One region of the Chitinibacter sp. ZOR0017 genome, then DNA from elsewhere that is predicted to be linked to it. Evidence: predicted binding sites of a transcription regulator. Region 1 holds the regulator's gene; the other holds the start of a gene.
The links. The regulator HrcA, encoded in region 1, represses chaperone genes, less so after heat shock. The targets are predictions, from matches to a motif close to ATTAGCACTCGNNNNNNNCGAGTGCTAAT.
Positions count from the first base shown of each region.

Region 2: a site for HrcA is predicted at 1,346-1,374, ahead of rpoH (RNA polymerase sigma factor RpoH). Genes of this name have one in related genera too.

Region 1 covers NZ_JTLG01000044.1:190,354-193,767, forward strand. The annotation lists gene mltB (lytic murein transglycosylase B) at 1-980, opposite strand, end outside; gene hrcA (heat-inducible transcriptional repressor HrcA) at 1,029-2,030, opposite strand; gene L991_RS14030 (NAD kinase) at 2,154-3,029, shown strand; gene recN (DNA repair protein RecN) at 3,140-3,414, shown strand, end outside.
Region 2 covers NZ_JTLG01000029.1:45,803-49,216, forward strand. The annotation lists gene L991_RS10250 (sodium-dependent bicarbonate transport family permease) at 1-776, shown strand, start outside; gene L991_RS10255 (P-II family nitrogen regulator) at 786-1,088, shown strand; gene rpoH (RNA polymerase sigma factor RpoH) at 1,414-2,271, shown strand; gene L991_RS10265 (hypothetical protein) at 2,462-2,725, shown strand; gene L991_RS17300 (hypothetical protein) at 2,733-2,903, opposite strand; gene mraZ (division/cell wall cluster transcriptional repressor MraZ) at 3,237-3,414, shown strand, end outside.

The sequences.
Region 1 (3,414 bases):
TTTACATAGGCGGCTTTGATCGCGTCGGCGAGTTTGAGTACCGCGGTGGCGTAGAGCGTGCTCTTGTTGTAGCGGGTGATCACGTAAAAATTATTAAACCCGAGAAAATGCTGGGTAAAGCCCGGCTCGGTTTCTAGCGTAAACAACACGGCTTGCTGCTTGGTGTTGATCTCATCGATCGGCGCCACGCCTTTGGCGATCAGCTCATCCACCGTGTAGTGCAGATTAAATTTATCGGCCACCAGCTGGCTTGGGTCGCCGTTAAAATTCACCGCTACCAGCGTATCGCCGCGATCTTGCCAGCCATGCTGATTTAAGTAATTGGCCACGCTGGCCAGCGCATCGCCCGGGTTGTTCCAGATATCGTGGTGGCCGTCTTTATCCCAATCTTGCGCCCATTTGCGAAACGAAGAGGGCATAAACTGCGGCCAGCCCATGGCGCCGGCGTAGCTGCCTTTAAAGCTCAACGGGTCTTCTTTTTCTTCACGCGCCAGCAAAAATAGCTGCGTGAGCTCGCCGCGGAAATACTCGGCCCGGCGCGGGTAATTAAACGCGATGGTGGCGAGCGCATCGGCCACGCGGAAAGAGCCGGTGTAGCGGCCGTAATTGGTTTCCGCGCCCAAAATCGCCAGCAAGACTTCCGGGGCCACTTGATATTTGCGGCTCACATCGCCGATCAGGATGGCATTTTCGCGCCAGAAGCGCGCGCCATTGTTGATGCGGGTTTTGTTCACAAAATTGGCTTCAAATTCATGCCAGGGGCGGCTGGTGGAGGGCTTGTCCAAAATCGCCAGGATATTGGGTTTGAGCTCCACTTGTTGTAGCCAGCCGGCCAGCTCATCGGGGCTAAAGCCATGCTGTTGGGCGGTTTGCTGGATGTAATCTTGCACATCGGGGCGGGTGACCAGCTCATCATCGGCGCTGGCATACGGCAGGGTGGCCAGCAGCAGGCTGGCAAGGGCGGTGCGAAGGAAAGACATGAGCAATTCTTGGTTAGTGGCGCCGCTGGCGCCGGTTTGGGGGCCGCGCTAGGGGTTGGATAGCGCGGTCGTCAGTAATTTGGCGGTGATATCCACGATGGGGATCACCCGTTCATAGGCCATGCGGGTGGGGCCGATCACGCCCAGCGTGCCGACGACTTCGCCATTGACCTGATACGGGGCGGTAATCACCGAGCATTCATCCAGCGGGGCAATGCCGGCTTCGGCGCCGATATAAATCTGTACGCCGTCGGCGCGGTGGCCTTGCTCCAGCAATTGCAATAGGGCGGTTTTCTGCTCGAAAAGTTCAAACAGCTGGCGCATGCGCTGCATATCGCCCGAGAAATCATGCAGGCCCAGCAGCTGATGCTCGCCGGCGATCACCATATGTTCGCTTTGCAAGCCATGGCTCATGGCTACGGCGGCGTTCATCAGGCTGGTGAGGTCTTGCTTCACGCGGATGACGTCGCTTTGCAGCCAGCTCAGCAAATTGGCAAGGGTTTTGCCGCCGCAATGCTCGTTTAAGAGCTGCGCCGCGGTGGCCAACTCGGTGGGGCTAAAGTGCCGTTCGGTTTGCACAATACGGTTTTGCACATCGCCATCGCTGGTCACCAAAATCAGCAGCACGCGCTTTTCTGCCAGCGGCAGAAATTCGATTTGCTTGAGCGTGAGCTCGCTGCGCTTGGGCGTCATCACCACGCCGGCAAAATTGGTCAGCTGCGATAAAAGCTGCGAGGCGGCCTGAATGCTGTGTTGTGGGTTGTCGTTCGGTAGGGCGTTGATCTGCACATGGCCCAGCGGCTGCACCGCCAGCAAGGTATCGACAAACAGCCGGTAGCCTTGCGCGGTGGGAATGCGGCCGGCCGAGGTATGCGGGCTGGCCACGAGGCCTAGCGTTTCCAGCTCGGCCATCACATTGCGGATGGTGGCGCTGCTGACTTCCAGGCCGGAAAACTGCGACAAAGCCTTCGAGCCGACAGGCTGGCCTTCGGCGATATAACGCTCGACGAGCGTTTTGAGCAAAATCTGTGAGCGGTCGTTCAGAAGCATGGCACGGCTAGAGTCACAAAACGGCAGATTGGACGGCAACAACAGCGCACAGGCGCGCGTCAGGCTGGATTTTACCTGCTCTTCGGTGTATTAATGCGGCTGACGCACCAAATATTCAAGATTATGCACAGCCTATTTAAAACCATCGCCCTCGTTGGTCGCCTGAATACCCCTGCGCTCGGCGAGCCGATTTTGCGCTTGGCGCGCCTGTTGGATGAGGGCGGGGTAAAGGTGCTGATCGAGCAGGACATCGCCCGCGAACACAGCATCGAGCATTATCAGCGCGTAGAACGCGGCCATATCGGCAAGCTGGCCGATCTGGTAATTGTGATGGGTGGCGACGGTACCATGCTGTCGGTGGCGCGTTTATTGGCTCCCTATCGTATACCCCTAATGGGTATCAATCAGGGCCGGCTGGGCTTTATGACCGATCTGCCGCTGCATGAAATGGAAACCGCCGTGCCCAATATGCTGGCCGGCCAGTTTATCCCCGAAGAGCGCATCTTGCTGGAAGCCAGCATTTTGCGCGACGGGCAAACGGTGAATACCTCGCTGGCGTTCAACGACGTGGTGTTTAGCCGCGGCTCGATCGGCTCGATGATCGAATTCGAGATATTTGTCGATAACCAGTTTGTGTACAGTCAGCGCTCGGATGGTTTGGTGGTCTCTACACCCACTGGCTCCACCGCCTATGCGCTAGCCTCGGGCGGCCCGATTTTGCATCCGGCCTTACCGGCCATTACGCTGGTGCCGATCTGCCCACAATCATTATCCAACCGGCCGATTGTGGTGTCGGAAAACGCCCAGGTCGCGTTTTTGCTCACCCGCGGGCAGGATGCGCGGGTGTATTTTGATAACCAATCGGATTTTGAATTGCGCGAGATGGATCGGGTGCTGATCCGCCGCTACACCAATTCGCTGCGCATCCTGCACCCGCATGGCTACAGCTATTACGATATGCTGCGCGCCAAACTGCGCTGGGGCGAGAAGCTGCTGTAATTCATCACGCGTGGTTGCGGCGAAAGCCCCACAGCCGCGCGTTTGCCTCTTGTCCTGCCCGGCATCTTGCCCTAAAGTGAACGCTCGTTCTGTTTGTGCCGGGTACTGCCATGCTCTCTGCTTTGCATTTACGTGATTTCGTGATCGTTCGCGAGCTAGATCTGGATTTCGCCAGCGGATTAACCGTGCTCACCGGCGAGACCGGCGCGGGTAAATCCATCATCATCGATGCGCTGGGCTTGTTGCTGGGCGAGCGCACCGATGCGGGCGTGGTGCGTCACGGGGCCGAGCGCACTGAAATCAGTGCCGAATTTAATATCAGCGCCCTCGCGAAAACCAGCGCCTGGCTGGCCGAACAGGGCTTTAGCGATGAGGGCGAGCTGCT
Region 2 (3,414 bases), on a different contig from region 1:
TGCTGCCGCAGGCTTTGCTGGTGCTGGCGATGGGATTTGTGATTCCGCTGTTGGTGTACCCGGTATTGCGGCTGAAATTTAGCCAGGTGGATGCCGCCAGTATGTCGGCGCACTATGGCTCGGTATCGGTGGTGACCTATGCCGTGGGCGTGGCCTATCTGTCGCGGCTGGGGGTGAGTCACGAATCGCAAACCACATTGTTTCTGGTCTTGCTGGAAATGCCGGCGCTGATTGTCGGGGTGATTCTGGCGCGGCAGGGTGCGAATCAGGCCGGCAAAGGCAGTGGCCACGGCTGGGGCAAATTGCTGCATGAAGTGCTGCTGGGCAAGAGTATTGTGCTGCTGATGGGCGGCTTGCTGATTGGCCTTTTGGCCGGCCCAGAAGGCATTAAGCCGCTGGATCGGCTGTATCTGGATTTATTCAAACCCGTACTGACCTTGTTCCTGCTTGAAATGGGCTTGGTGGTGGCAGGGAAATTTGGTGCGCTGCGCCAGCAAGGCTGGTTTATCCTGCTGGCCGGCATTGGCTTACCGCTGGCCTTAAGCTGGATCGGCATTGGTGTGGGGCATTTGCTGGGCTTGTCGGTGGGCGGCGTGACCCTGCTAGCGCTATTGGCCGCATCGGCCAGTTATATTGCCGCGCCAGCCGCCATGCGGATGGCCGTGCCGCAGGCCAACCCGGCGCTGTCGCTGGGCGCGGCGCTGGGGATTACCTTTCCATTTAATTTATTGATCGGCGTTCCGCTGTATTACCAATTTGCCCATTGGGTGGCCTAAGGAGTCATGATGCAGTTTCATTCCAAATCCATGCTGACCATCGTGACCGAAGCGCTGCTGGAAAATGATCTGGTTGAATTATTCGAGGCGCGCCAGATTCGCGGCTGGACCATCGTGGCGGCTCGCGGCAAGGGCGCTCACGGCGAAAAGCGCGGCAGCTTTGATGCTAACGAGAATATCCAGATCGAGCTGATCGCCAGTACCGCCACGGCCGAAGCCTTGGCCGAGGAAATCCAGCTGGAATACGGCCAGCACTACGCGCTGGTGCAGTGGCTGTCTGAGGTGCGCGTGCTGCGGGCGGATAAGTTTTAAATTTGCCTTGGGGTATTTCCTTCTAGCTCTTTTATTTAAAGGCTTGTAGAGCAATACCCCTTTACTTGATTGTTTGAGTTTGCTGCGCTCGGGTCGCTTCAGTGAGCTGTGGGCTGGGCGCTAGCGCAATGAGGCCCTGACCGTTAGGCTTAATTCCCGCTCCTGCCATCCCGATTGGCGCAAGCTATCAATCAGATAGTAATAATTACCGTGCATGCTAAGCGGGCATGTGATTGAATCAGTGAACTTCTTGCACCATTAGCACTCCCATGGTATGAGTGCTAATATTGCAGTAACCGAATGAATTTCATCAGGAGATCTAACCATGAGCACAGCCCTGGCGCTACCGACTCTAGCGGTCGGCGATAGTATCGAGCGCTATGTTCAGCGAGTTAACGCATTTCCGATGCTCACGCCGGAAGAAGAATACGATCTGGCTAGCCGCCATCAAGAGCAAAATGACCTCGAGGCAGCCCGCCAGCTCGTGCTCTCGCACTTGCGCGTGGTGGTGTCGATTGCCCGCGGTTATAGCGGTTATGGCCTGCCGCAAGCCGATCTGATTCAGGAAGGCAATATTGGCTTGATGAAAGCTGTGAAACGCTTCGAGCCCAGCCGTGGCGTGCGCCTGTACTCTTTTGCCGTGCACTGGATTAAAGCCGAGATTCACGAATACATCCTGCGCAATTGGCGTCTGGTGCGGGTAGCAACCACGAAAGCCCAACGCAAATTGTTTTTTAATCTGCGCTCGATGAAAAGCAGCTTTGCCGCGCTAACGCACAAGCAAGCGCAGGAAATCGCTGACGATTTGGGTGTGAAGCCCGAAGAAGTGCTCGAGATGGAAACCCGCATGAGCGGGCAAGATGTCGCGCTGGTCGCCGATGAAGGCGATGACGAAGGTTTTGCGCCGATCGACTGGCTGGCCGATCATCACAGCGAGCCGACTGCGGTGCTGGCGCGTCAGCATATGGATCGCCTGCAATCGACCGGCATTAGCGCCGCACTGGATACGCTGGATGAGCGTAGCCGCCGGATTATCGAGGCGCGCTGGCTCACCGATGAGGGCGAATCCTCTACGCTGCATGATTTGGCGGCTGAATTTAAAGTCTCGGCCGAGCGAATTCGCCAGATTGAAGCCAAAGCGCTGCAAAAAATGAAGCAGGCTTTGTTGCCAGCAACGGTATAAAGCGCATTTGAATCGATCGGCCGTCCGGCCGATGGTGTAACTAGGGAGCCCGCGGGCTCCCTTTGTTTTGTAAGCTTCATCACTTCAAGAAAATGCGTATTTTGCCGATAATTGGCTAAGTGCTTGAATTGATTTCATAATTTACATGAAGCTAACCTCTGCCTATGTGCGAAATCGCTTTTTCTCTGACATGTCAGTTAAGAAGTATGCCGATTTGCATCCTCATGACCAGCCATTGCCCCCTGATGATTTAAGCGGCGCAGCGGTGGGCGAGCTGTTGCCCAGTTCTGGTGGTTGGAACGGCATTGAGCGGCGTGCCGGCGAGCGCCGGCAGATTGAGCGCCGCCAACAGCGCGGCGCAACCCCGCTCGATACCCGCACCGAAGAGCGGCGGCGGCAAGGGCGGCGGCTGACCGATCGGCCGCAATGGGTCTTTATACCCTGTAAAATCTGACCCCGACTTAGTGCGACCAGAAGTGCAAGCCCAGTCCCAGGGTGGCGGCCACTAACAGCACGATGGCACTGGTGCGGGCGGTATGCCGAATGGCCGCGCGGTTGGGGCGGACGAAGTGACGCCACACCATCAGTACAATTAAACCGAGCAGCAAGAGCGAGAAAAGGCGACCGTTCATCGGGGAAAGCGCGTCCTAAATGTAAGAATAAGGGAAAACGAGGCGGTTTTTGGTAAGCTTGGTCAGAAGACAGGAACTTACTTAAAGTAATACTTTAACTTTTGAATGTTTCTTATTGATTTGATATGAAATGATTTTTTCTAAAAATTAAATCTAAATCATTGTATCAAAACAGAAAAACGCCCGACGCAACTTGTGTCGGGTTTTTTTTTCCTCTATAGTGGGGCGCAGTGGGAGAAAGTGGGTAAAAGTGCATTTTTCGGGCAGAAAACGCACGCTTAGTCACTCCGAGTGGTGATCAATTCCGGGCACATTGCGCAAGGCTATTTGTTCATGTTTGGTGGTGTTTCGTCTTTAAACCTCGACAGCAAAGGGCGGTTGGCCATTCCGGCTAAGCACCGTGACGCCCTGTTGTCGCGGGCTCAGGGCAAACTGGTGATCACCATCGAGCCGGCAGGTTGCTTGCTGATTTATCCGGAACCGGACTGGATTCCAGTGCGGGATCAGCTCA